One region of the Enterovibrio litoreus genome, then DNA from elsewhere that is predicted to be linked to it. Evidence: predicted binding sites of a transcription regulator. Region 1 holds the regulator's gene; each other region holds the start of a gene.
What was found. Region 1 encodes CRP, which controls carbon source genes, mostly activating them, when cyclic AMP is high. Its sites were predicted from a motif close to TGTGANNNNNNTCACA; they were not measured.
Positions count from the first base shown of each region.

Region 2: AB8599_RS08475 (ROK family protein) is a predicted target of CRP. The motif match lies at 2,385-2,400, and genes of this name have one in related genera.
Region 3: AB8599_RS13005 (CTP synthase) is a predicted target of CRP. The motif match lies at 2,790-2,805, and genes of this name have one in related genera.
Region 4: rppH (RNA pyrophosphohydrolase) is a predicted target of CRP. The motif match lies at 3,460-3,475, and genes of this name have one in related genera.

Region 1 covers NZ_CP166194.1:3,242,216-3,249,624, forward strand. Annotated here, with positions in the region: gene AB8599_RS14530 (PLP-dependent aminotransferase family protein) at 1-145, shown strand, start outside; gene AB8599_RS14535 (hydrolase) at 157-1,125, shown strand; gene AB8599_RS14540 (YheU family protein) at 1,240-1,458, shown strand; gene AB8599_RS14545 (phosphoribulokinase) at 1,529-2,398, shown strand; gene AB8599_RS14550 (OsmC family protein) at 2,530-2,937, opposite strand; gene crp (cAMP-activated global transcriptional regulator CRP) at 3,174-3,806, shown strand; gene AB8599_RS14560 (hypothetical protein) at 3,972-4,172, shown strand; gene AB8599_RS14565 (DUF1338 domain-containing protein) at 4,230-5,024, opposite strand; gene astD (succinylglutamate-semialdehyde dehydrogenase) at 5,087-6,544, opposite strand; gene astA (arginine N-succinyltransferase) at 6,554-7,409, opposite strand, start outside.
Region 2 covers NZ_CP166194.1:1,945,901-1,953,309, forward strand. Annotated here, with positions in the region: gene AB8599_RS08465 (ABC transporter ATP-binding protein) at 1-96, shown strand, start outside; gene AB8599_RS08470 (energy-coupling factor transporter transmembrane component T family protein) at 93-932, shown strand; gene AB8599_RS08475 (ROK family protein) at 1,092-2,306, opposite strand; gene queE (7-carboxy-7-deazaguanine synthase QueE) at 2,565-3,227, shown strand; gene queD (6-carboxytetrahydropterin synthase QueD) at 3,298-3,660, opposite strand; gene AB8599_RS08490 (methyl-accepting chemotaxis protein) at 3,885-5,504, shown strand; gene asnS (asparagine--tRNA ligase) at 5,850-7,250, shown strand.
Region 3 covers NZ_CP166194.1:2,932,941-2,940,349, forward strand. Annotated here, with positions in the region: gene eno (phosphopyruvate hydratase) at 1-992, opposite strand, end outside; gene AB8599_RS13005 (CTP synthase) at 1,072-2,706, opposite strand; gene mazG (nucleoside triphosphate pyrophosphohydrolase) at 2,846-3,664, opposite strand; gene relA (GTP diphosphokinase) at 3,751-5,964, opposite strand; gene rlmD (23S rRNA (uracil(1939)-C(5))-methyltransferase RlmD) at 6,026-7,342, opposite strand.
Region 4 covers NZ_CP166194.1:554,905-562,313, reverse strand. Annotated here, with positions in the region: gene AB8599_RS02460 (sulfite exporter TauE/SafE family protein) at 1-488, opposite strand, end outside; gene ptsP (phosphoenolpyruvate--protein phosphotransferase) at 498-2,756, opposite strand; gene rppH (RNA pyrophosphohydrolase) at 2,778-3,305, opposite strand; gene mutH (DNA mismatch repair endonuclease MutH) at 3,935-4,615, shown strand; gene AB8599_RS02440 (DUF6482 family protein) at 4,661-4,960, opposite strand; gene AB8599_RS02435 (NADP(H)-dependent aldo-keto reductase) at 5,240-6,274, shown strand; gene AB8599_RS02430 (hypothetical protein) at 6,364-6,615, opposite strand; gene AB8599_RS02425 (PACE efflux transporter) at 7,218-7,409, shown strand, end outside.

The sequences.
Region 1 (7,409 bases):
GCTGTTTGTGCCAGCGGGATATTCAGCACCGCCTTGCGTGCGGATTGCAGTGAGTGCCCCCCCCAATCGAGAAACGCTGGAAAACGGCTGCCAGCAGCTGGCACAATTACTGGCCAATCCCCCGCTGTCCGAATTTGCAATGTGAGTGTGACCTTGATGACTGAAAATTTCGAGCCCATGAAATGGGGACGTAACCCCCACGTGCAAACACTGTTGCCTCGCTTTGTCAGACGCAAAGCCTTGTTTGAACCGATCTGGCAGCGCATAGATACCCCTGACGGTGACTTTCTCGATCTGTGCTGGACAGAGCCACCAGAACAAGCCCAAGGCAAACCTGTCGTTATTTTGTTTCATGGTTTGGCGGGATGCTTTTACAGCCCATACGCCAACGGCCTGCTCAACGCCTTCAAACAACAAGGTTGGCTCGGTGTCATGATGCATTTTCGAGGCTGTAGCGGTCTGATTAACCGCCAGCCACGCAGCTACCACTCAGGTGAAACCAGTGATGCGCGTTTTATGCTGGAATATATCCGCGAGCGCTTCCCCGATGTGCCGCGTGTGGCAACGGGTGTATCACTGGGCGGCAATATGTTGGTGCGTTACCTGGCTGAATTTAACCATGACCCACTGATTCATGCCGGTTGTGTGATCAGCCCACCTCTCGATTTAGCCGCCTGTTCATCGCGTATTCAGCTCGGGTTTTCCAAGGTTTATCAGGCTTACTTGCTGCGCTCAATGAATCGTACCCTGTCGAGAAAACTCGAACGCCACCCCGAAATTGGTCATTGGAAAAGTGGTCAGAAAGTGAAGATATCGACACTCTATGAGTTTGATAAAACCGTCACTGCACCGCTTCATGCCTTTGAGAGCGCCGAGCATTATTATCAGCAATGTAGTGGCTTAGACGTACTGCAAAACATCACCACGCCGCTGAAGGTGATTCATGCCAAAGACGACCCGTTCATGACAGAAGCGGTGATCCCAACACAGCCATTGCCAGAGAATATTGACTATCACCTAACGGAATACGGTGGTCATGTCGGATTTGTGTCAGGCTCACTCAATGCACCAGAGTTCTGGCTTGAGAAAGAAGTGCCACGCTGGTTGGCCCAGCACTTAAAATAACCACAATGAGCCAATCGCCGAACAAGCTTTCGCTGAACAAGCATCTTGAGGTAGCTCGAGAATATAGGTGTACAATGCCACCTTCCGCCACCGTTTTATGTTGTAGGTATCGCGATGATCATCCCTTGGCAAGAAATCCCAGAAGAGACCCTGAAAAACTTGGTTGAGCACTTTGTTCTGCGCGAAGGCACAGACTATGGTGAGCAAGAAGCCAGCTTCGATGAAAAAGTCGAGCAGGTCTATGCCCTGCTCAAGAACAAAGAAGCCATGGTGGTCTATTCTGAGTTGCACGAAACGGTCGATATCAAACACGCGCGATCACTTGGCGCTTAACGTCTGCTTGACCAAGACGTCACTCCCTGTTAATTGTTTGACATCATTTTAAAAATTGACAGGGTTTGTCATGTCTGCAAAACACCCTATTATTGCAGTCACCGGTTCATCTGGGGCAGGAACTACTACCACTTCCGACGCATTTCGGAAGATATTCAATATGATGGACATCCGCGCTGCCTGGGTTGAAGGCGACAGCTTTCACCGTTTTACACGTCCGGAAATGGACGTTGAAATTCGCAAGGCCAGAGAGCAAGGACGGCACATCAGCTATTTTGGCCCTCAAGCCAATGATTTCCCAAGGCTCGAATCATTCTTCGATGAATATGGTAAACACGGTACGGGAAAATTCCGCCGCTATTTACATACCTTTGATGAAGCCGTGCCTTATAACCAAATGCCAGGTACGTTTACAGCATGGCAAGATTTGCCTGAGAATAACGACTTGATGTTCTATGAAGGGCTTCACGGTGGTATTGCCGACGGCGAAATTAACGTGGCTCAGCATGTTGATTTGCTCATTGGCATGGTGCCGATCGTGAACCTTGAATGGATTCAGAAATTTGTTCGCGACACGCGCGACCGCGGCCACTCGCGAGAGGCTGTGATGGATTCTATCGTGCGATCAATGGACGATTATCTTAACTACATCACGCCGCAGTTTAGTCGCACACACATTAACTTCCAGCGCGTCCCAACGGTTGATACTTCTAACCCACTCAACGCCAAAGGCATTCCAAGCCTCGATGAGAGTTTTGTCGTCATACGTTTTCGCGGCATCAAGAAAGTGGATTTCCCTTATTTGCTGGCCGTGATCCAAGGCTCTTTCATGTCACGACATGACACCTTAGTTGTGCCTGGGGGCAAAATGAGCTTCGCCATGGAGTTGATCATCCAACCGCTTATTCAGCAGTTAATTGAAACAGGCAAGATAAGCTAAACCCGCGAGAGCCTCCCCTTTTCTTGTATGAAGATCTTGGCAACCCATTGATAAACAGTTAATAGCAAAACAAAGGAGGTCGTGCCCTCCTTTGTTTTATAGTCACTTCCAACAAAACCGCAAACACGCCATTAAGCCGCTTCACGAATCTCATAAGAGTGGGTCATTTCAATACCGGCACCCAGCATCAAACACACCGAGCAGTATTTCTCTAGGCTGTCTTTAACCGCAGAAGCCACCAATGCTTCATCCAACGCAGTCCCTGTCACCACAAAGTGAATATTGATATGGGTGAACAAGCGCGGTGCTTGCTCCCGGCGCTCAGCAGTAAGTTCAGCTTCACAATATAATACTGCTTGATTAGCCGCTTTAAGCGCTGCAACCACGTCGACAGAGCTGCATCCACCAGCTCCCATCAATACCATTTCCATTGGACTTGGCGCTTTTTCTCCACCATTGCCATCCATGACGATGCTATGGCCTGAATTCGATTGTCCTAGGAAGGTCTCTTTTCCGCACCACTTGACGCTTGCTCGCATCTATTTCTCCTGTTTACTTTCAGTGTCGTGATCTTGTCCACGTTTTTAGCCTTTAATAGGGGGGGAAGTCCATATCAAAATCAAGAAATCGTGCTGGAAAAAGGATAAACTCAATGACTCAAACAGAGAGCTTGTAGCCTGACGGTTGACACTTTATGCTATCCCACGGACTTGTGCCGCAGGACGGTGGGCTAAGGAAGACTCATCAGGCAACAACTGCAGAGGAAATGAGAGATATGGTTCCAGGAAAACCTCAAACAGACCCAACACTAGAGTGGTTCCTTTCACACTGCCACATTCATAAGTACCCATCAAAAAGTACGCTGATTCATGCTGGTGAGAAAGCTGAAACGCTTTATTACATCGTGAAAGGCTCTGTGGCTGTACTTATCAAGGATGAAGAAGGCAAAGAGATGATCCTTTCTTACCTCAACCAGGGCGACTTCATTGGCGAACTTGGTCTATTTGAGGAAGATCAGGAGCGTACAGCTTGGGTTCGCGCTAAATCTCCATGCGAAGTTGCTGAAATCTCATTCAAGAAGTTCCGTCAGCTGATTCAAGTGAATCCGGACATTTTGATGCGCCTTTCTTCTCAGATGGCTCGTCGTCTGCAAATCACTAGCCAAAAAGTAGGTGACTTAGCATTCCTAGATGTGACGGGTCGTATCGCGCAAACATTGCTTAACCTGGCGAAACAGCCAGATGCTATGACTCACCCAGACGGTATGCAAATCAAGATCACCCGTCAGGAAATCGGTCAAATCGTGGGTTGCTCACGTGAAACCGTTGGTCGTATTTTGAAGATGCTGGAAGAGCAGAACCTCATTTCTGCACACGGTAAAACTATTGTGGTTTACGGCACTCGCTAAGCATTATTGCTTTGAAATGAAAGCCACCGTTTACGGTGGCTTTTTTGTTTGAGCCTGATCACTATCACGCCAAAATTCCCACAAAACCCATTTCTCAGTGCTACCTTTCAAAGCAAAGCATGTATACATTTACGTGCAACGTTTTTGCGATGATGGAGCATCGATATGGACATGGAACACCTAGTGTTTAGTCATACCAACACGACACCGGCTCTTGTTCCTTGGGGTCAAGTCAGCACCGAATTGACGGGTTTTACTGGCGTATCTCACTATCATCTACAACGCATGCTCGGCGATGACGGACGAAAATCAGTACCGCCGTCTCACGAAGAATGGCCTTCAAGCTTACTGTCAGAACCCAGCTAATCTGCACTCCCCTAAAATCCTCAAAGGGGCAGTAGTGATTGAGCACTGGACGATGACTTACTGATCGGTACTTTCAAATATTTTATCTGCAGAAGCCTCAACAAAACCTTGATACAGGCTGCCATCTGGTAACGGATAACGTTTTGCAAACTCGTAAAAACCACCTGGAATATTCAGATCGCCATCACTGAAGTTTACCGTCACCTTATCGGCCATGGTCGATGATTGCTCCAAACGCACTTGCGGATCCCCTTTCACTTCACCGCCAGATTCATTAATCGCAAAACCTGAATCACGCAGCAATTTGTTCACCTCCATCACCTCATGAAGTGTACTCAACTGATTAACACTCACCGTAAAGTGATTAGCGCCAAATCCATGAGCAGACAGCCAACCTGCATATTCACTTTCCGCTGCGAGCTGTTGATAGGTTGCGGTGTCAATACTCCACAAACGACCACTATACAAGAACGCGGGATCATTAAGTGCCGTGTCATCTACCTGATCAACCAAGGCACGAACAGCCTGTTGCAGTTCTGTGGAGCACTGCCCTACCAAAAGCTCACTGATAAACACCTTAGGTGCATCAGGGTGAGGATGCTCATAATGGCGCGCGAACAATTTCTTCGCTTTAAAATGGTATTCCCCCATAGGGACATAGCCAATCGCAATAAACGGCGCAGCCAAGCGATCTAGCCCTACTTTAGGGAGCGCGAAGGTGCGTAATGCAATGTGGTCATTAAGAAGCGGAGTGCCTTCTTCCAACAACGCATGCACTTTCGCCGCCGACGGGCATAACCTATCGATATAGTCTTTCCAAAGCCCATCAAATAAAGCCTGAACGCGTTCCATCACATCCTCCTACATTGAGTGTTCGCAGTTATTATTGGTGATCGGTTGTTGCTGTTTTATCGCTACAACGACAGCCCAGGGCTGAGCTGATCAGGTAAGGACACATCCTCCCCTTCCATTGACGCCATCGGGTAGGCGCAATAGTCAGCGGCATAGTATGCACTTGGGCGTAAATTGCCTGACGCACCCGGCCCACCAAATGGCGCATCGCCACTCGCACCGGTTAGTTGGCGATTGCGGTTAACGATGCCGGCGCGAATATGGTCAAGGAAATATGCCCACTCTTCATCATCGGTAGAAATTAACCCTGCTGACAAACCGTAGCGCGTGTCATTGGCAAACGTCACGGCCTGCGCGAGCGTGTCATAACGCACAACTTGCAATAGCGGGCCAAAGTACTCTTCATCGGGTAATTGGGCGACTTGGCTCACTTCAATAATACCTGGAGTGACCACAGCATCATGCAGCAACTGAGCTTTGAGAAGCGGTTCCCCACCCAGCGATTCAAGGTTATCCTGCGCAGCAAGAATGCCTTCAGCGGCGCGAACAGAGATTTGTGACCCCATGAACGAGGCGGGTTCATCAAACTGGCCACCCACTTTGATGTTTTTGGTCATCTCAACCAAACGCGCAAGCAATGCGTCGCCGCGTTCGCCTTTCGGCACATAGAGACGACGGGCACAGGTACAGCGCTGCCCAGCACTGATAAATGCGGATTGAATGATGGTATACACCGTGGCATCAAGATCGCCGTATTGATCGGAAATCACCATCGGGTTGTTTCCACCCATTTCTAGCGCCAACATTTTGCCCGGCTCTCCGGCAAATTGACGATGAAGGATATGCCCCGTGTTTGCGCTACCAGTGAATAAAAGGCCATCGATGCCTTTAGATTGTGCCAGCGCCTCGCCCGTTTCACGGCCGCCCTGCACCATGTTAAGCACGCCTTTCGGTAACCCAGCTTCAATCCATAGTTTAATGGTTTCTTCCGCCGTTTTCGGTGTGAGATCCGAAGGTTTAAATACCACGGTATTCCCCGCCAACAACGCAGGAACAATATGACCGTTTGGTAAATGACCGGGGAAGTTATAGGGACCAAAGACGGCCATCACGCCCAATGGACGATGGCGTAATACCGCTTGCGTACCTGCTACGTCTTTACTGCGCTCACCAGTGCGCTCTTGATAAGCACGCAGTGAGATGGCAATTTTACCCACCATGGCCGCTGCTTCTGTGCGCGTTTCCCACAAAGGCTTGCCCGTTTCTTCAGCAATCACTCGCGCCATGTGTTCGCTGTTGTCTTTTAGCTTCTGAGCAAAGCGCTCAACCAGCGCCTGACGCTCTGACAAAGCGGTATGCTTCCATGTCACAAACGCTTCTCGCGCGGCAGTCACTGCGGCTTCCACCTGCAAAGGTGTGGCCGCTTTTCCTTGCCAGATAGACTCACTGTTAAAAGGGTTCAGTGAATCAAACATCTCGCCATCACCAGCGATAGGCTGGTTATCAATCCATTGTGTCATCATCTACTCCTACACAGACACGAGTCGCACGTTATCGCCATTTTTGACGTTAAGTGCATCGGCGACTTCTTGGCTGATCAACGCTTCATTGCGCTCTTCGTCCACGCCAATTTTGGCGGACGTGGCGCGGAAATTCTGGAAATCACTGTTACAAATCAGGTAATCCTGCGCACTGCTGTGCTCTGCAATCTTGACTCTTGCGGTGAACGAGCGGCGAATGGAATCAATATTTTGACGCAGACACTCAACAGTCGGGCCCGCATCAAAAATGTCTACGTAGCCACGGCAAGTGAACCCTTCTTTTTCAAGTAAACGCAGTGCTGGGCGGGTTTTTTCGTGCACTTGACCAATCACAGCCCGTGCTTCTGGGCTCAACAAACTGACGTAAATCGGCAGCTTTGGCATCAAATCGGCGATAAAGCCTTTCTGACCTGTGCCTGTCAGGTAGTCAGCCAGCGTGAAATCAATCGAGAAGAAGTGCTCTTTTAGCCATGCCCAGAAAGGCGAGTTCCCGTCTTCATCTGACACGCCGCGCATCTCTGCGAAGATCACGTCTGAAAATTTCTCCGGGAACTGCGCCAACATCAGAAAGCGACATTTAGACAACAGTTTGCCGTTCAATCCTGCACGATACTCAGGACGAAGGAACAAGGTACAAATCTCAGTCGCACCGGTGTAGTTATTGCCAAAGGTCAGCACCTCGACCACATTGTGCACATTGAGTCTGCGCGAATGGTGGACGATTTTACTGATGTGGTAGCTGTAGAAGGGATTGTCCATCCCAATGGCGGCTTCAATGCCCGTCGTGCCCGCGACTTCTCCGGTTTCGGTATCTTCTGCCACCATGAGGTAGCCTTCGATTCCC
Region 2 (7,409 bases), 1.3 Mb from region 1:
ACCACCAGCCTTTACCAACTTGCAGACCGCGTCGGTATTCGCGACATTGACGGATTTATGCAGCAATTTATTCAAACAGAGAGCAACGCCAAATGAAAGCCTCGAAGATGAAGTTTGGTATCAACTATATCGATACGAAATCCCCCCTTCACGCGCTGAATGGCATCACCAAGTTTGCTTTGTTCATGGCGTGGGTGACAGTTGTTCTCACCACTTTTGACCTGCGTATCATTGTTGGCATGGTGGCAATCGGATTGGCATTGCTGAAGATGACAGACGTGGCTTTCCGTGTCTATAAACCGCTGTTATTGGGCACCTTGAGTGTTCTAAGCATGAACGCAGTATTCATGTTTCTGGTCGCCCCACAGCAGGGGGCTGAGTGGATAGGCACAACGACTGAACTATTGAAGTTACCGGGTAACTATTCGCTAACACAAGAAACCCTCTTTTACTTGGTCACAGTGACACTGAAATATTTCAGCATGTTCCCTATCGCACTGGTGTTTGTGTTTACGACTCACCCAACAGAGTTTGCATCTAGCCTTAACCGCATTGGCGTGCCGTACAAAATTGCCTATGCCGTTAGCCTGACACTACGCTACCTGCCTGAAGTGAAAAATGACTTCGTGAATATCATGCATGCCCAACAAGCACGTGGTGTGGATTTTTCAAAGAATGCACCACTCATGGCGCGCTTTAAAGGTGTGGCGAAAATTTTGATCCCGCTTATTTTTTCTAGCCTTGACCGTGCTGATGAAATTTCCAACGCGATGACATTGCGTGGTTTTGGTCGCAACAAATCGCGCACTTGGTACAACTATCGCCCATTGACGAACAAAGACTGGCTCGCTCTGGCTGTGATTGCTGTGGTGGTGGGGCTGGCGATATACAAACGCTCCGTTGAAACAGCCACCATCTGGTATCCGTTCTAACGCTGGATTTAACACGCACGGTATTTGATACAAAACGTGTCGATACAAAAGTGATTAATACTAAAAAGGAGCGTCCACACGCTCCTTTTCTGCTTATAGTTCTGTTTATAGTTCTACTTATGGTTCTGTATTTATAGTCTATTTTCGCACATCTCAGCTTTAGCCTTCCAACACCTTCATCAGTAAGTAGCCGTCATACATGGCTCGCTTCACCAACGCAGCCCCTGGCATCGTTGCTTGCGTATAGAAATAACTCTCTTCTAGCATGAGATTTTCACAGTAATGTGGAAGTGACTGATTGAGTATTCTTTCCATGATGGCAGGATAGAGCACAGATTTTGCTCGATTGAATTCACCACCAATCAACACTCGCTGCGGATTAAACAGGTTCACCACAATCGCAATGGCTTGCCCAAGGTTATGACCCAAATCAGTGATCACGTTGACCGCCACACCATCGCCTGCCACCGCTGCATCGCAAATGCTATCAATGGTGAGAGGTTTATCTTGAAGAACACTCGGATGGCCCTGATCAAGCATTAATTGCGTGTCTTCCAACACGGCGTGTAAGCTTGCCACCGTTTCCAAGCACCCGTTATTGCCACAAAAACAGCGCTTACCAAACGGCTTGATTTGAATGTGGCCCAACTCGCCAATATTGCCTACCTGCCCTTCTAAAACGGTTCCGTCAATCATAATGCCCGCACCGACACCATGATGAATCGAAATAAGCACGGCATTGTCGACATCGCGAGCGTTGCCAAACAATTTCTCAGCCAATGCCCATGACCGTGTGTCATTGCCGATAAACACAGGCAAACCCGTAGCTCTGTGAATCGCTGCCCCCAATGGCATGTTGTGAACATCATAATGGGGCATTTGAATAACGATGCCTTGGGTGCTATTTACAAGACCCGGCAAAGTAACCGCAATCGAGGTGACACGATCGACAACGTTGGAATGTTTTGAGAAGAATTGATTAATGTGCTGCTGAATAAGCTCAATCAGCAAATCCTGATCAAGCACATGAATGTCATGGCGCTCTTCAACCAGAATCTCGCCGCCCAATTCGTGCAGGGCCAATGTCAGGTAGCCACGCCCAAGGCGTATGGAAAGAAATTGCCATCCTTCATTATCAAGCACCAATCCAATCGCGGGACGCCCGCGACTTGCTTGCTCGCCATACTCGGCTTCTTTGACTAAGTGAGCATCAATTAACTCACGCGTAATTTTCGTGATACTTGCAGGTGCTAACTGACTGCGTTTAGATAGCTCAATTCGGGAGATAGGCCCAAGTTGGTCGATCAGCTTATATACCGCTCCAGCATTGTTACGCTTAATGTGATCTATGTGTCCTGGCTGGGCGAGAATCATCCCAATTTCCCTTTAAAATTCATTAACAGTGAATTTTTTTACTTTGCGAAGTAATTGTGAAGCGCCATGGTTGGATGTCGTGATACACGTCACGACCTATTTGATTTATCGCAATGACAATTGCATCAGACGCCAAAAATCAAAGAGTTAAAGGTATTTCATTCTGTAACCTATGTTTCTGTCTATTTCTCCCCAAGACAGCTGGAAGCGAAACTGCCATAATCTCGCCCCTCACAAAACTCTGACTGTAAAAGCCGTATGTACAACGTCAACGAAATATTCGAAACCATTCAAGGAGAAGGCACGTTCACAGGCGTACCTTCGGTCTTTGTTCGCCTTCAAGGTTGCCCTGTGGGTTGCCCTTGGTGCGATACACGCCAAACATGGGATACCCTCCCAAACGATGAACGAGATTTCGGTGCTGTCATTGCTAAAACAGGCGACAGTCCAACATGGGCATCAGCCTCTTCCGAGGAAATCCTTGCGCATCTGACGAAGAATTATACGGCAAAGCACGTTGTGATTACTGGCGGTGAGCCTTGCATATTTGATCTATTTCCCCTAACAACGCGACTTGAATCAGCGGGTTACCGCTGTCAAATCGAGACCAGCGGGACATATGCGGTTAACGCGAGCTCAGACACTTGGGTAACAGTGTCGCCGAAAATTAACATGCGCGGTAAACTGCCCGTGTTAACTGAAGCACTGGAACGCGCCAATGAAATCAAGCATCCCGTAGGAACAGAATCAGACATCGAAAAGCTCGATGCACTGCTGACAGGGATTGATTTGGCAGGAAAAGAAGTCGCACTGCAACCAATCAGCCAAAAGCCAAGAGCAACAGCACTTTGCATTGAAACCTGTATTCGCCGCAACTGGCGCTTGTCTATTCAGACACACAAGTATCTCGATATTGCCTAGCTGACGACTAACCTGCTAAATCAAAACATAAAAAAAGGGCCATCAGGCCCTTTTTTCACGCAATGAAAAATTACTCACCCGTATAAATACAACCTGCTGTACAGGTCTCTTTGATCATCACTTTGCTCAAACAAGGCAATGACGGTTTAAGCTGATCCCAAATCCATTTCGCCAGCACTTCACTAGTAGGGTTTTCTAACCCTTCGATGTCATTCAAGTAATAGTGATCCAGACGGTCGTAAATAGGCTTAAAGGCTTCCTTAATTTCAGAAAAATCAATCACCCAGCCCGTATACGGATCCACTTCACCTGCAACATAGAGACGCACGAGGAAAGAGTGGCCATGCAAACGACCACATTTGTGACCTTCCGGCACGTGAGGTAGGTGGTGGGCGGCTTCAAACATGAATTCTTTAAACAGCTCGGTGTGCATTATGTGCGTTCCTGTGATCGAGAGTTGTATCTTGCGCGGCGATGCTACTCAATATTTGCGCCAAGCTCAAATTGAATCATCGTCAATTCGTTTCATGATGTTTGCGAGAAACAACAAAACAATTGTGTCGCAACAATCACACAATAACATTAAGGAAAAGACCTATTCACAATCCTGAAGCTAAACTATTGATAACTTTAACCACACGGATGTAATTCTTAACAATGCGCCTACCAATTGCTGCCAAATTGCTCATCGTCCTGCTGGTCATTTTTTCGGTTGTACTGGCTGTTTCTCTGGCTTATCAAAATCACCACCAAAAAGCGCTGGTGACTGAGATTGTGGGTGAACAAACACTCGATAAAGCCAGTAACTACTTTGACAGCTTAAACATGATGATGTTGACAGGGACGATTCATCAAAAAGATGCCCTCAAGCAGAAAGTGTTGGCACAAAACGGTATTGAAGACGCACGCGTGATTCGGGCAGAAGGCATCACCGCCATTTTTGGCCCAGGAAACCCCGATCAAGCAATTGAAGATCTGTTCGACCAACGCGCCATCAAGGGTGAAACCATTATAGAGACCGTTGAGCGTGACTATGGCACTGGCATTGTGGTCGCCCTTCCCATGAAAGCCAGCACCAGTTATCGCGGCACTAACTGTACTCAGTGTCACATTGTTCCAGAGGGGACGGTATTAGGTGTCGTTCGGCTTGAATATAACCTTTCCGATTTATATCAAACTATCAATAAAGACATGCTATTTACTGCTGTCATTATGTCGATCATCACCTTGGTAGGCTTTGCCCTGACATTTAGTTTTATCCGTATCAGCCTAGTCTCGCCACTCAAACGCATTTCCTTCTTCATGCGACAATGTAGTGATGAGAAAAACCTAAGCCAACGACTTGCCATTTCCCGTCATGATGAAATAGGCCAACTCGCTGCAAGTTGCGATAACTTGCTCGATAGCTTCTCGGACAGTCTCAACCAAGTGAAAAATACGGCATCAACATTGCTAAACGAAGCCACGGTGTTAACCAAGGTGTCGAGTGAAACGAACATCCTCGTTGCAAACCAACGCCAAGAAACCCAAGAGATGTCGATGGCCATTGATGAAGTGCAACGGCACCAACATATTGTCGAAGAGAAAACCACGGAGGCATCTGAACTGAGCCAAGGTCTAGCACAGAGCGCCCAGCAAGGAACTGGGATTGCCAATGTTGCCGCCGAACAAATCCAACAGCTAGTGCGTGAAATTGAACAAGTCCGACAACAGATCCTTTCCGTCAATCAACAGAGTAAGGACGTAAACAGTATTCTTGAAGTGATCCGAGCGATAGCAGAACAAACCAACCTGCTGGCATTAAACGCTGCCATAGAAGCCGCCCGAGCTGGTGAGCAAGGACGAGGGTTCGCAGTGGTCGCAGATGAAGTTCGAAGCCTTGCTAGTCGCACACATGATGCAACGGGCGATATTCAGCAGATTATTGAGCAACTGACTACGGATGCTGAGCGCTCTGCCACTGCCATTGAAAGCACTTGTGAAACAACCACTGAGCGTGCAGATACTGTTTTACAATTGTCGCAATCACTGGCGCAAATCGCAGACGAGATCCTTATCGTGAACAACAATGCCAAAGAAATCAGTGTCGATACGGTTCATCAAGCCGAGATGGCAGACGCGCTACGCGTGCAAGTAGTGACGATTCAAACTCATGCGGAAGAGACGTCCGTCAATGCCAACCAAACCCAGAGTATCAGCAGCAACTTACGACAACTCGCGGGAGAGCTTGAACATTTGATCGACCAGTTCCAACTTGAGGGCGGTCGCAAATATTAACAGGACACCGCTTACTGGTTCGCTCACAGTAAGCAAATCATCTGAATTTAAAGGGGCCGCGCACTTGAGATACAGCGAGCATATTCTCGAAAATGCTTAGTATCGGGCGTGGCGCTCCTCTTAATTAATTCAGCTCCCCTCATTTCGTACATTTCTTCGACACAAATCGTCAATAGAAACCTGTTTTTGCGTCTATTTTCCTTAAATCAATATTGATGAGACGCGATGAAGCCTACATCTTGAGGTCACTCGGGTATAGATGTAAACTTGCCGGCTAAAGTTCGAATTATCCTAGCCTGATGACCCGATTCCTCAGGCATTATTCAACGGAGTTAGATGCAAATTATGAACTATATGCCTGTAGCAGACGTCCTGCGCGGCAAAACGGCAGTAGACACAGAAGTCACTGTCCGTGGTTGGATCCGCACCCGTCGTGATTCAAAAGCCGGTATCTCTTTCCTCGCCATTTATGACGGCTCTTGTTTTGATCCAATTCAGGCAGTTGTTTCTAATGAGCTGAATAATTACAAAGAAGATGTACTGCGTCTTACCACAGGCTGCTCTGTCGAAGTTACTGGTAAAGTTGTTGAAAGCCCAGGACAAGGCCAAGCGTTTGAACTGCAAGCAACTGACGTCAAAGTGGTTGGTTGGGTTGAAGATGCAGAAACTTATCCAATGGCGAAAACTCGTCACTCTATTGAGTACTTGCGTGAAGTGGCTCACCTGCGTCCGCGTACGAACGTGATCGGTTCTGTTTCACGTGTACGTAACTGTCTGGCTCAAGCTATTCACCGCTTTTACCACGAGCAAGGTTACTTCTGGGTTTCAGCACCACTCATCACTGCGTCTGATGCAGAAGGTGCAGGTGAAATGTTCCGCGTGTCTACGCTGGACCTGGAAAACCTGCCACGCACAGACGAAGGCAAGGTTGATTTCAACGAAGATTTCTTCGGCAAAGAAACCTTCCTAACCGTTTCTGGTCAGTTGAATGCTGAAGCGTATGCTTGTGCCCTGAGCAAGGTTTACACCTTCGGCCCAACATTCCGCGCAGAAAACTCAAACACCAGCCGCCACCTAGCGGAGTTCTGGATGGTTGAGCCTGAAGTGGCTTTCGCTGATCTGGATGACGTGGCTAAACTGGCTGAAGACATGCTGAAGTATGTGTTCAAAGCTGTACTTGAAGAGCGTCGTGATGACCTTGAGTTCTTTGCTCAACGCATCGACAAGGAAGCAATCACTCGTCTTGAGAAGTTTGTCGATTCTGATTTCGCTCAGGTTGATTACACCGATGCAATCGAGATCTTGCTTCAATCAGGCCAAACGTTCGAAAACCCAGTTGAATGGGGCATCGACCTTGCTTCTGAGCACGAGCGTTTCCTTGCTGAGAAGCACTTCCAAGCACCTGTTATCGTGAAGAACTACCCGAAAGACATCAAAGCGTTCTACATGCGCTTGAATGATGACGGTAAGACGGTGGCTGCAATGGACGTTCTTGCACCTGGCATTGGTGAAATCATTGGCGGTGCACAGCGTGAAGAGCGTTTAGACGTTCTTGACGCACGTATGCGTGCAATGAACATCGACCCTGAGCACATGAGCTGGTATCGCGATCTGCGCCGCTACGGCACCGTACCACACGCTGGTTTCGGTCTAGGCTTTGAGCGTTTGGTGTCTTACGTGACAGGCATGGGTAACGTCCGTGACGTGATTCCATTCCCACGCACACCACGTAGCGCAAACTTCTAATTTCACCTCAAGGTGCAATTTGAACAAAATAGAAAAGGTCGCTTTGGCGGCCTTTTTTCTTGTCTATTTTCATCATGATGCGCAATGCTTTGCACTAACTTGAAAATCTGTTTCACCCAATTTCACAGTTAACACGGCGATCATTCCATTTTCTTTTCA
Region 3 (7,409 bases), 310 kb from region 1:
CCACGAGCAAGGATCTTAGTGTTAGTTACGAACAGATCGTCACCCACTAGCTGGATTTTGCCGCCCAGCAGTTCAGTTTGGTGCTTGAAGCCAGCCCAATCAGACTCGTCCAGACCGTCTTCGATAGAAACGATTGGGAATTGCTCAACCAGACCAGCTAGGTAGTGGTTGAACTCTTCAGCGGTGAAGGTTTTGCCTTCGCCTTTCATGTTGTAGATGCCAGCTTCTTTGTCGTAGAACTCAGATGCTGCACAGTCCATAGCAAGAGTGATGTCTTTGCCTAGCTCGTAGCCAGCAGCAGCAACAGCTTCTGCGATAACTTCTAGCGCTTCAGCGTTAGATTTTAGGTTAGGCGCGAAACCACCTTCGTCACCAACTGCAGTGTTGTAGCCTTTTGACTTCAATACTTTAGCTAGGTTGTGGAATACTTCAGCACCCATGCGAACAGCTTCTTTCAGCGTTGCAGCGCCAACTGGCTGAATCATGAACTCTTGGATATCAACGTTGTTGTCAGCGTGCTCGCCACCGTTGATGATGTTCATCATTGGTAGAGGCATAGAGAATACGCCAGGTGTGCCGTTCAGCTCAGCAATGTGCTCGAACAATGGCATGCCTTTCGCAGCAGCTGCTGCTTTAGCGTTTGCCAGAGATACCGCTAGGATTGCGTTAGCACCGAACTTAGATTTGTTCTCAGTACCGTCCAGGTCGATCATGATCTGGTCGATTTCTGCTTGGTTTTTCGCGTCTTTGCCTTCTAGAGCGTTAGCGATTTCGCCGTTTACTGCAGCGATTGCTTTCAGTACGCCTTTACCTAGGAAACGAGCTTTATCGCCATCACGTAGTTCAAGTGCTTCGCGTGAACCGGTAGATGCGCCTGATGGAGCAGCTGCCATACCAACGAAACCACCTTCCAGGTGAACTTCTGCTTCTACAGTTGGGTTACCGCGTGAATCGATGATTTCACGACCCAGAACTTTAACGATCTTAGACATTGTGTTTCCTCTCATATGTCAATAGCTTAAAAATGCGAAAAGCGGCTGCACTACCTTCGCAACCGCCTTTTGTTCTCAGTTAGAGCTCACCACGCTGATTTTTACCTGCTGCTGCAACAAAGCCTTCAAACAAAGGATGGCCGTCACGTGGGGTAGAGGTAAATTCAGGGTGGAACTGGCACGCCACAAACCATGGGTGCTCAGGGTTTTCAATAATTTCAACCAGCTTCTTATCCGCTGACAGACCTGATACAACAAGGCCTGCTTCTTCAAGTTGCGGACGAAGCACATTGTTGACTTCATAGCGGTGACGGTGACGCTCGTGGATCGTTGCGTTACCGTAAAGCTCACGCGCTTTGGTTTTATCTTTCAGGTGACACAGCTGTGCGCCAAGACGCATGGTGCCGCCCAAATCGGATTTTTCAGTGCGTTCTTCGACTTTGCCTTCGCCATCCACCCACTCGGTGATCAGGCCAACAACTGGGTACTTAGTCGCTTTGTTGAACTCAGTAGAGTTCGCGCCTTCCATGCCAACAACGTTACGCGCATATTCGATCAGCGCCACTTGCATGCCAAGACAGATACCCAAGTAAGGGACTTTGTTTTCACGCGCGAATTTCGCTGCCAGAATTTTTCCTTCTACGCCGCGATCGCCGAAGCCACCAGGAACGAGAATAGCGTCCAAACCGTGAAGGACTTCTTCACCTTTGGTTTCTACATCTTGTGAGTCAACATACTTGATCTTCACAGTCAGGCGATTTTTCAAACCTGCATGTTTCAATGCTTCGTTAACGGACTTGTAGGCATCTGGCAGTTCAATGTATTTGCCAACCATACCGATAGTGACTTCACCGGTTGGGTTCGCTTCTTCGTAAATAACTTGTTCCCACTCTGTCAGATCAGCTTCTGGCGCTTCGATACCGAAACGCTTACAAACCAAATCATCCAAACCTTGTGAACGGATCAGTGAAGGGATCTTGTAGATGGAATCTACATCCTTCATTGAGATAACGGCTTTTTCTTGCACGTTACAGAACAGGGCAATCTTAGAACGCTCATTCGCAGGAATAACGCGATCGCTACGGCACACCAGAATGTCTGGCTGAATACCGATAGACAACAGTTCTTTCACAGAGTGTTGAGTAGGCTTGGTTTTCACTTCACCTGCCGCAGCAAGGTAAGGAACCAGTGTCAGGTGCATGAACATGGTACGTTCACGACCGAGCTCAACCGCCAACTGACGGATAGCTTCAAGGAATGGCAATGACTCGATATCACCCACCGTGCCGCCGATCTCAACGATAACAACGTCGTGACCTTCGCCGCCCGCAAGCACACGCTCTTTGATAGAGTTGGTGATATGAGGAATAACCTGGATGGTCGCACCCAAGTAGTCGCCTCGGCGCTCTTTACGCAATACATCTGAATATACACGTCCAGATGTAAAGTTATTGCGCTTAGTCATCTTGGTGCGGATGAAACGCTCGTAGTGACCCAAGTCTAGGTCAGTCTCGGCACCGTCTTCCGTAACGAATACTTCACCGTGCTGGGTTGGGCTCATGGTGCCCGGATCCAAGTTGATGTAAGGGTCAAGTTTCATCATAGTCACATTAAGACCACGTGCTTCTAGAATTGCTGCCAATGACGCTGCTGCAATACCCTTACCGAGGGAGGAAACTACCCCGCCAGTTACAAAAATGTAATTCGTTGTCATGCTAAACCTGAGAGTTGGATTTAGGGGAAATATTGGAAATCTGGACGGGACGACATGTTACCAGAGCCCGAAACTTCCCACAACGTGAAAACTATCACACGGCATACCGTTTTTTTTTGTCGTAAATCAAATCAACGATTCACGCGGGTTTGTTGCCTTCGTCACATTTCACTTTCTGCCACAGCATTTCTAGCTCATCTTGCGGAGTTTCCTGCAAGTTTTTACCATTTTCGCGTAATTTCATTTCAATTTGACGAAAGCGGTTTTCGAATTTTAAATTTGCCTGTCGCAGTGCTTTTTCTGGATTGGTGCCGACATGTCTCGCTAAATTGACCACGGAAAAGAGTAAGTCGCCCATTTCTTCATCGACGCGCGCCTGATCCACATCCACCATTAAGGCTTCTTCCATGACTTCTTCGAGTTCTTCTTGCACCTTTCCGGCAACCGGTCCGATGGCATCCCAATCAAACCCGACACTCGCGCAGCGTTTTTGCAGCTTGGCAGCACGCCCTAATGCGGGTAATGCGGTTGGTACGTCATCAAGAATGCTCAGTTCCGCGTCAGGTTCGGATTTCGCAGCACGCTCTTGGGCTTTGATACCTTCCCAATCCGCAGCTTGCAACGGATTGCCATCGGCATCTTTTTCGCCAAACACATGGGGATGACGGCGAACCAATTTGTCACAAATTGCGCCAACCACATCGTCGAATTCAAAGTCACCTTGCTCTTTTCCGAGTTGACTATAGAACACAATCTGGAACAAAAGATCCCCTAACTCGTCACGCACATCGCCCCAGTTTTGGCGCTCAATGGCATCGACTGTCTCGAAAGTTTCTTCGATGGTGTAAGGAATTATGGAGTCGAACGTCTGCTTTTTATCCCAAGGACATCCGTTTTCTGGGTCTCTTAGGGTTTCCATAATTTCGAGCAATTCTTGCATTCGCGACATTTTTTTCATGCCTATCTATCCGTTGTCAGTTTGTTTTAAACGGGCTTAATAAAAAGGGAAAGCCTTCGCTTTCCCTTTTTGCTAAACGTTAGTGTCTAGTGAAGCCGTTTCGCTTCATGCACGTCTTTGACTTGTTCAAGACGGGTGATCACTCGGCTGAGGACGTCTAAATCGCTCAACTCCAGATCAAAATCCATGATCGACATGTTTTGCTTGTAGTCGACACGGCTTTGCATCCCTGCCACTTTAACTTTGTCATTGGTTAACACAGTCGTCAGATCTTTAATCAACCCGTTGCGCTCGGACGCTAACACACGCACAGTGATTTGGTAGCTACCGATAAACCCACCGCCCCACACTGTATCAATAATACGCTCTGGCGCATGATGACGAAGCTCTGCCAGCTGCTCACAGTCTGAGCGGTGAACCGAAATACCTCGCCCTTGTGTGACGTAGCCTTCAATAGCATCACCAGGGATGGGCTGACAACAACGCGCGAGGTGCGTCATTAGGTTATCAACGCCTTCCACTACCACGGCGTCACGACGAGGCTTTTTCGGTGCTGCCGAGGTTTCCGTTTGTTTGAGTTTTTCGCGAAGCTGTTGGTCTTCTTCTGCCTTGGTCGGCTTATTCACCAAGGAGTTGATGTAATTCACCACTTGGTTGATGCGTAAATCGCCACTACCAACGCCCGCATAGACTTCGTCCAAGCTATTCATGTTGAAGCGCTTCATCGCCAGCGATGCATCTTTGCTGACTGCACCAATTTTCGCCAGTTCAGTATCGAGGATCTCTTTGCCCGCAATCATGTTCTTTTCACGCGATTGCTTGCGGAACCATGCGTTAATTTTGGCGCGAGCACGACCTGAATTAACGAAGCCCAAGCTTGGGTTTAGCCAGTCACGTGACGGGTTGGGTTCTTTTTGCGTGATGATTTCGACTTGATCGCCCATTTGCAGATGGTAAGTGAACGGCACGATGCGCCCTTCCACTTTGGTACCGATACAACGGTGACCCACTTCCGAGTGAATGTGGTAGGCGAAATCTAGCGGTGTCGCTCCAATGGGCAAGTCAACCACATCACCGCGCGGGGTAAAGGCATAAACGCGATCATCAAAGACTTGGCTTCGAAGCTCATCGAGCATTTCGCCCGAGTCAGACATCTCTTCTTGCCACGCCAGCAGCTTACGTAGCCAGGTGATTTTCTCGTCGTAACCACTGCGGCCACCCGCTGATGCACCTTCTTTGTATTTCCAGTGCGCCGCCACACCCAGCTCAGCATCATCGTGCATTTGCTTGGTGCGGATCTGAATCTCAACGGTTTTCCCTTCTGGCCCCAACACCACAGTATGAATTGACTGATAACCATTGGGTTTTGGATTAGCAACGTAATCATCAAACTCTTTGGGAAGGTGACGGTATTTGGTGTGCACAGCGCCTAGTGCGGCATAGCAATCTTGAAGCTGGTCGGCAATGATTCGCACGGCACGGACATCAAACAGCTCATCAAAGGCAAGGCTCTTTTTCTGCATTTTACGCCAGATGCTGTAGATGTGTTTCGGGCGGCCGTAGACCTGCGCATTGATGTTGGACGCGCTCATGGACTGCTGCAAATCGGTGACGAAGGTATCGATATACTCTTCGCGGTCAATACGTCGTTCAGCTAGCTGTTTGGCAATTTGCTTGTAGGTATCTGAATGCTGATAACGGAAGGTGTAATCTTCGATTTCCCATTTTAGCTGACCAATCCCAAGGCGATTGGCCAATGGCGCATAGATGTTCGCGCACTCTTTGGCGACGGCCTTGCGGACATTGTCGGGCTCGTTTTTCACTTCGCGCAGATAGCTTATCCGTTCAGCCAACTTGATCACAACACAACGAAAATCATCCACCATCGACAGCAACATGCGACGCACGTTATCCACTTGCGCTGCCGTCGCTTCTTCATTGTTGGCGTTCAAATGGCGAATAGACGCCATTTCCTGCACGCCATGCACCAGCTTTGCGATAGTACTACCATAGCGCTCTTTAAGCCGATCATAAGCCAGCAGGCCATCTTCAACTGCGGGGAAAAGTAACGCGGCAATCAAGGTTTCCTTGTCCATGCTTAAGGTGACAAGGATTTCAATCATTTCACGACCAAACCATAACGGCTGTGCCATGGCTTGCTCGTCGCCTAGCGTTTTGCAGTCATTGTAAGCGTCAATCAACGCCTGAGAGACATCTGCGTCTTGAGCGAGCCCATCTACCCAGCGTTCAAGCAAAAATTCTTTGTTGTCATTTAGGTGCGCGCCACGAATTGCGACCATTTCACTATCCTGTTTTTCTAATCCTTACCGGCAACCATCATGGTTGCCGGTTTCGAGCGACTTAGGCTTTGATGAACAGCGCCATCGACTCTAAGTGCCCGGTATGGGGGAACATGTCCAACATGCCCAATCTAGCCAATTTGTATCCTTTCTCGAGCAGTATTTGACTGTCTCTTGCCAGTGTTGCGGGGTTGCAAGAGACATACACGATACGCTCAGCACGTGATTGTGCCACATAAGGCATAACCCCTAAAGCGCCAGCACGTGCAGGATCGAGCAAAATTTTGCTGTAGCGCTGCTTGCCCCACACTGTCTTACTTGAATCCAACTCAAGGTTGGCGTGGTGGAACGTAACATTGTCTAAACCATTGTGCGTAGCGTTGTCGCTGGCACGTTGTACCATCTCTTCAACGCCTTCAACGCCCACAACCGACTCAGCTTTTCCTGCCATAGGTAAACTAAAGTTACCTAGACCACAGAACAAATCGAGCACCTTGTCATTGGTATTAAGGTCTAGCCAATCCAGCGCCTGCACGATCATTTTTTGGTTGATGTCGGCGTTAACCTGAATGAAGTCCTGCGGCTCAAACTTGAGTGACAATGTATCAAGTGAGTAATAAGGTGCCTCGCCACACAGGCGCTCTGCGCTAGCGTCACCTTGTTGCAGATACAAAATCAGCGCTTGCTCATCGGCAAACTGTTTAAGGGCGGCAATGTCTTCGTCATGCAGCGTCTTGATCGCACGCACCAACAACACGCGTCCGGCCTCAGACCCTACCAATTCGATGTGACCAATCACGCGGCGACCGCGCAATGCATCCAACAGTGAATAAACCTCAGGCAACAAAGTATCGAGTTGTTTATCTAAAACCGGGCAATGTGTCACGGTCACAATCTCTTTTGAGCTTCGCTGACGAAAGCCCATTTCTAACTCGCCGGCTTTACTGATTTTGACGCTCAATCGCGCTCGGCGTCGATAACCCAAATCCTCTGAACGCACAGGGGCGTCTTGGGTTAAATCCGCTGAGGCAAATTTTTTCATCAACTGAGAGAGAGAATTTTGCTTCGCTTTAATCTGCGCATCATGCCCAAGGTGCTGTAAGTTACAGCCACCGCACACACCGTAGTGAGCACAAAATGGTTCAACACGCTCAGCACTGGCTGTTGTTACTTTGATCAGTTTGGCACGGGCAAACTGACGTTTGTCTTCTGTCAGTTGCGCCAAGACCTCTTCGCCCGCTAATGCACCCGCGATAAACACCGGTTTTTTGCCGTCAAACGCCACGCCATCACCTTGATGGTCAAGACGCTCAACCGTGAATGCCTTGTGTTTGGTGTCGAGATTTTTCTTCTTCTGGGGCTGAAAAAAACGCGCCATGTTGATTTTCCAATGTCGGCCATCACCACCTTTTCCTCAGGTGGCTATGGCAATGAATCGTATATTG
Region 4 (7,409 bases), 830 kb from region 1:
CCTCCGATACCCGCAAGGCTAGCAACCATGCCTATCAGACCGCCGCTGAATACATTTCTTGCCGGCGAAGGGAAGGGTTTTGCTGGCTTAACCCGCAGCGATAACACCATTTGAAGTGCCAGCAAAAGCACGATGACGCCAAACACACGTGGCAGATATTCGGTGGGCATCCGATCGGCAATCGCGCTTCCTAACACACCACCCAACAATATACCTGGCAACAGACTGCGCACAACGGCAGGCAGCACATTGCCTAAACGATAATGGGTATAGGCGGAGGAAGAAGACGTAATCACAATACTGGCGAGCGACGTGGCAAGCGCTATTGGCATCACCAATGAGGGGGTTATTCCTGCCCAAGGCAGCAGCACCGATAACGCAGGTACGACAACCAAACCACCACCAATGCCGAGTAAGCCTGCTAGCAAACCCACGCAACTGCCGAGTACAAGGCATGCCCCGAACAGCCATAAGGTGGCATCAACCATAAAATGTTCCTATTTGCCGACTCGGATGAGTCCACCCAAGCTATAGCGTTCTAAAAAGTCTTCGGAGGCTTTGCGTATCTCGCCAGTTAATGACAACTGCTGCATCGCGAGAACATGCTTTTGAAGCGCGTCTGACGGGATATGGCGTAATACATACTTGATTTTGGCAACGCTACGCGTATTCATACTCAGCTGTCGATACCCCATCCCCACCAGCAATGCAGCACCGATAGGATCACCGGCAAATTCACCACACACACTGACAGGTAGCTTCAAGCGCTGGCTGTTCACTAATATCTGGTGCAATACCGCCAAAACTGAGGGATGAAATGTATCATAGACGTCCGCGACGCGAGCATTGTTTCGATCTACCGCTAATAGATACTGCGTTAAATCATTCGTACCGACAGACAGAAAATCGATATGCGGGGCAATGGCATCAAACTGATAAAGCACAGACGGCACTTCCACCATGATCCCAAGGCGCGGCTTGTTGAGTGTTTTTCCTTGTGACAACGCCATTTCGGATACATCGTTAAATGCCCTATTTACCAAGGTCTTCGCTTCTAGCAGCTCAGAAAGCCCGGAGATCATTGGTAGCAGAATCGCAAGATTGCCTCGCCCAATACTGGCACGCAGCATGGCCCTGACTTGGATCAGGAAAATATCGGGGTGATCGAGCGTGAAACGAATGCCGCGCCAACCCAAAAACGGATTGTCTTCTTCAATTTTCAGATAAGGTAACGGTTTGTCTCCGCCAATGTCGAGAGTGCGCATCACGACTGATTGCTTAGGGTAACAATCAAGAATTGAACGATACTGCTTCACCTGATCGTCTTCTGATGGAAAGCTTCGCTGCATCAAGAAAGGAACTTCTGTCCGGTACAAGCCCACGCCGTCGACACCGCGATTAATGGCAATACTCGTGTCAGCACTCAATCCCGCATTAAGGTGGATCTCAACCCGCACTCCATCGGCGGTTTCTGTGCGACGAGTAAATGCACTATCCACTTCCTGTTGCAGTTCGAGCTCTTCATCGCGAAGGCGTTTGTACTCTTTCAGAATGTGCGCAGAGGGCTCAACCAGCACGCGACCTTTAAAGCCGTCCAGCACCACTTTTTTCTGATGAATCAGCTTGGGGTTAAATTCCACCCCCATCACGGCAGGAATGCCCAATGCCCGAGCCAAAATGGCAGCATGCGCATTCACCGCGCCCTCTTCTGCCACCACACCCGCCAAGCAATCGCGAGGAATGGCCGCTAACATCGCTGCGGTTAGTTCTCGGGCAAACAAAATGACGGGCTCATCAAGGTTCCACTGTTTTGATTCCTGATTTTCGAGGAAATACAATAAACGCTGACCAAGCTCTTTAACGTCATTCGATCGCTCGCGAAGATACGGATCTGACATGTTTTGGAAACGCTCAGCAAACGCGTCAATGGTTTGTTTGACTGCCCACTCTGCGAGATCGCCCTGCTCAATATGCTCGTTCATGGATTTCCGCAGCACGGGATCATTCAACAAGTGGATAAAGAGGTCAAAGATCGCCAGCGTGTCCTGATTGAGTTCGTTATCTAATCGTTTTCGTAAACGACGAAAATCAGCAATGGCAGCACTAATTGCCCCTTCGAGACGATCACGCTCTTTCTGGTTATCCAAACAAGAGGCAGGCAATACCAAGTCAAGTCTTGGCTGCGACACATCGCACCATGCTTTGGCGATCGCCACACCAGGAGATGCCGCAGCACCCTCTAAAAGCAGCGAGCCTTTGACATCACTTGGCCACAAACCTTGCGCTTTGGCGTGAGCAAAAACAACCGCTAACTGTGCGGCAAGCGTGACAAGAAATGACTCTTCGCTTTCATTAAACTGACGGGAGTCTCTTTGCTGCACAACCAACACACCGAGCACTTGGCGTCGATAAATGATAGGAGTACCAAGAAACGCATTGAAAACGTCTTCGCCGATATCAGGAAAGTGTTTGAAATCGATATGCCCGCTAGCATGGGCAAGATTGATAGGTTCGGCGCGACGGCCAACAAGACCAATGAGACCTTCATTGAAAGACAACGCGACACGGCGTGATTGAGCATTGAGGCCTTGGGTGGCCATCAATTCATAGACCTGACGATCATGATCAGCGATGTAAACAGAGCAACACTCTGTGTCCATCGCTGAACAGGTTTCACTCACTAAAGTATTGAGCGCTTGCTTAACGTCACTGGATGACGCCACGTTATTTACGATATCTCGCAGTTTCGTTAGCATCGGCGCCCTCTAAGCCTTCCTTTAGTTTTTAGTTGAACCTCGTTTACCTTTAGTGCGCTTCACTTTTCGCTCACGAAAAGGCATCGCAATCGCCGCAAATTCTTTCATTGCGCGTCGGTAAACATCGCGTTTAAACGACACCACCTGCCTAACCGGATACCAGTAACTGACCCAACGCCAACCATCAAATTCTGGCGTACCACTCCGTTGCATGTTCACTTTTGACTCGTCACATTCCAGCTTGAGCAAAAACCATTTTTGTTTTTGCCCGATACATACTGGCTTTGAATCCCATCGAACCAGACGTTTTGGCAACTTGTATCGCAACCAATGGCGACTTGTCGCCAAGATCTTTACGTCTTTTTTCGAGAGCCCTACTTCCTCGTATAACTCTCTATACATGGCTTGTTCTGGCGTTTCACCATCATCAATACCACCTTGGGGAAATTGCCAGGAATGTTGTCCATATCGACGAGCCCAGAGAACCTGACCGTGGCTGTTGCATATTACTATCCCAACATTGGGACGGTAGCCATCGCCATCTATCACTGGACGACCTCAAATATAAATCTCTATTAACAGTGATTTTTTCACACTATGTACACAGTGGTAAACAAACATTGTGTATGAAACGCATTTTTTGGGGAGTCCAACCGCCTTTAGGGATAAAACACACACTCCTCCTAAGTTATAAACAAGGTGATGAGACCAAACGCACATTTATTCACGCTTTCTGTGGATAGATTTGTGAAGAACATCTTTTAAACCGACAACAACCTTCATGGATTGGTGCTCTACCATGAGAATCAAAAATCGAAAAACCAAGATAAATCAATAAATATCATCAAGTTAAAACAGTAAGAATAATGAATCTCATAAGTTTTGATATCAGAATATCGCGAAGATCTTTAAGTGCTCAAAGATCCACCAAACGAAGAGTTACCCACACCATTCGTACGTTTCACCATCAATACTGTACGATTCTTATGTAATCAAGGTGATAAAAGCACTGTACATGCATCCATGAACGAAAAAATCATGTTTCTCGCCAGATCCTTGTGGATAACCTTTAAACATGCTTCTGGTTACAATGATCGCATTGTCTGCCCTATACAACACTGGCGTTTTGAACGCGAGGCTGATAGCGTTCTGGCGTTGATGACTGAATGGTAGACCGCATGATCCTTGCTCCAAACACCGAACACGAATTGCTCGAACGTGCTTACGCATTGGCAGGCTTTCCACTCGGCGAACTTGCCGCACAGCGAGGCATTACCTGCCCTGTGGATCTTCGTCGCGAAAAAGGTTGGGTCGGTATGTTGTTGGAAACTTGCTTAGGGGCAACAGCAGGAAGCAAGCCAGAGCAAGATTTTCAGGATCTTGGTATTGAGCTGAAATCGATCCCGATCAGTCATAGCGGTAAACCGCTAGAAACCACCTTCGTCTGCGTTGCGCCGCTAACGGGTGTTCACGGGCTGACATGGGAAAATAGCCACATCCGCAATAAGTTATCCAAAGTATTATGGGTACCCGTTGAAGGTGAACGCGAAATACCTTTAGCAGAGCGTCGCGTTGGGATGCCGCTTATTTGGCAACCTTCAGAAAAAGAAGAGCAGCAATTAAAGGCTGACTGGGAAGAACTGATGGAATTCATTGTACTCGGAAAAGTACATGAGATTTCTGCAAAACACGGTGAGTTTCTACAGTTACGCCCAAAGGCGGCACACAGTAAAATCAAAACAGAGGCTTATGGCGCAAAAGGACAACCCATCAAAACCTTGCCTCGCGGTTTCTATTTGAGAACTCAATTCACAGCAAAGATACTCGCCCGACATTTCTTATTGCCAGACAGCGAGTAACTGAAAGATTCAGAGTCTATTGCAGTTGGCGTATTCGTTTTTCCGCTAGAGCGAGATCTCCATGTCTTCTTTGCACGAGGCATCGGCAGGACCAAATTCATCATAAGGATCAAGTAAACGCATCGTTACCTTGCTAATACCAAGCTTTTTCAGCTTGGCACTGACTTGCTCCATGTTGTCAAAGTGCATCACTTCATCGGTTTTATCATCTCTCAAAGGTTCTAGTTGATGCCTAACTTCCACTTCCACGATGTGTTGTGCTCCACCAGCATGTGCCACCACATAGCAATGCGGCACATTATCAGGGTGAGCCTGTATCCAATTCTTTAATTGCTTGAGTTTCATCACGCCTCCCACCATGTTAACCAAATGTTAACTTTAGTATAAAAATGGGAGTGACTGACAAATTATCTTGATGAAATGTCTGTTTATACGGTGTGATTTCCACTCATGACACGCCTTACTCGCTGCCTTTTGCTCTGCGAGTTGAAGTAACACACCCTTCCCACAATTTTGAGGCTTGTACCGGAGGCAAAATCTCCTAAGATGGAAGTTCAAACCTCTTCTCTCGACAATGAGCCAAATTTTCCTCATTGAGCGATAAGCGCAATCCAAGGAGAACGGATGCAATATCATACTCTTCCTCATACCAGCCTAGACGTCAGTAAAATATGCCTCGGTACCATGACGTTTGGTCAGCAAAACTCAGAAGCTGATGCGCATGAGCAACTGTCATTAGCATTGGATCTTGGCGTGAACTTTATTGATACGGCAGAAATGTATGCCGTTCCCCCCACACAAGAAACCCAAGGTTTAACGGAAAAATACATCGGTAGCTGGCTGAAGAAATCAGGCAAGCGCGACAAAGTGATCATCGCCACCAAAGTGGCAGGCCCACGTGGCGTTCCTTACATTCGAGATAACATGTCGCTCGATCGCCGTAACGTCCGTCAGGCCGTTGATGACAGCCTTGCTCGCCTACAAACTGACTACATCGACTTGTATCAAGTTCACTGGCCACAACGCCATGTGAACAGCTTTGGCCAATTGAATTATCAGCATCAAGATGAAAAATCAGGCGTTACCTTACTCGATACCTTGGATGCTTTATCTGAGCTCGTTCGTGAAGGGAAGATTCGCTATATCGGTGTCTCGAATGAAACGCCCTGGGGAGTGATGAGCTACCTGCGATTGGCGGAAAAACACAGCCTGAGCCGAATTGTGTCTATCCAAAACCCTTACAACTTGCTTAACCGAAGCTTTGAAGTCGGCCTGTCAGAGATCAGCCACCAAGAAGGTGTTGAATTGTTGGCTTATTCGCCGTTGGCATTCGGTGTGCTAACTGGCAAGTATCTCAATGGTGCTCGCCCCGAAGGTGCGCGTTGCACACGTTGGGAGCGCTTTGCTCGATACTTTAATGAACAAGGACAAGCGGCGACGAAAGCCTATATCGATCTTGCCAATGAGTTTTCACTCGACCCCGCAAAAATGGCATTGGCGTTTGTGAACAGCCGCTCTTTCGTCGCCAGTAACATCATTGGTGCCACCACTCTTGAACAATTGAAAACCAACATTGCATCGATTGATCTGCAATTACCTGAAGAGTTGTTGGTTCGCATTGACGAAGTGGGTGCGAAATACTCAAACCCTTGCCCATAACCCATGCTGTAACGATCAAAAAAAGCGCCTAGATAGGCGCTTTTTTTGGGGAGTATTTATCGGGGCTAACATCAAGAAAGCCCCTTTCGTTACGTGGTGGGGTTCAACCTCAACCGTCGACGCATACGTGCCACTTCGCGTTGTGCTTTAAATTGAGGTGCTACCGTGTGACCGATAGAAAAGCCGTCTTTCTCAAAACCGATGTCTCGCAGTAAATGCTCAGACATGGGCTCTCCGACGTAACGGATACGTCGATGGGCTTTTCGCCATTGTGCTTCTTCATGCTTAATATCTAAACGAACAAATAATACGGCTAGACGAAGATAAAGTGATTGATTCATTGTGGACTCCATATTGTGTTTTGGAGGCCTTGGATAATCTACGGGGAAAAGGAGAGTTAACGCTTTTTCACATTGGCCGCAGAGATATCCGCGGCCCACTTTCGAGGGGTACGGAATTTACTGTACAGGTTTTCGAACATCTGCGCACGAACGGGAGACGCAGGTCATCACAGTGTTAAACGTATGATTTTTCATTTATTGCCTCCTTGGTTTCGTTAATGTTGAGTCAAAACTGCATTTGTAAATTCACTGTTAATTTTAATGTCGCAGGTCAATATATCAACAAGTTATTTCATACATCGACCAATTTGAAGTCATTGCCTCCATTCAGCACCCCGCTCAAAATTTCGCCATGCCATTCACTCTATATTGCCCATTAATTGGTACATTTCACTGCCTGTGTTTTTTTATGTCTGGTTATCTTTTTTTTCTCATCTTTGCCACCATTTCCCTGCAAAAAAACTCATTGTCACGTGTGAAAACATCACGCTTTTGATCAATCAATCATAAACCCATCAATCTATCCCTTTTACGGATGGTTAATAACTTTTACCAATCTAAATATTGGATACGATGACACCATCTTTTAGGAGGAACGCTCAATGAGAACAATGACTGACCGTATTCGACATGCCATCGCATTTGAAGTGATTGGCCTGATTCTCATCGTCAGCATCCTGTCCCAGTTTGGTTTTGATGCTGCCCACACAGGTGTGATGGGTATTGCGTTTTCAGTCATCGCGACAGGATGGAACTACATCTACAACGTGTGGTTTGATAAAGCGATGATGAAG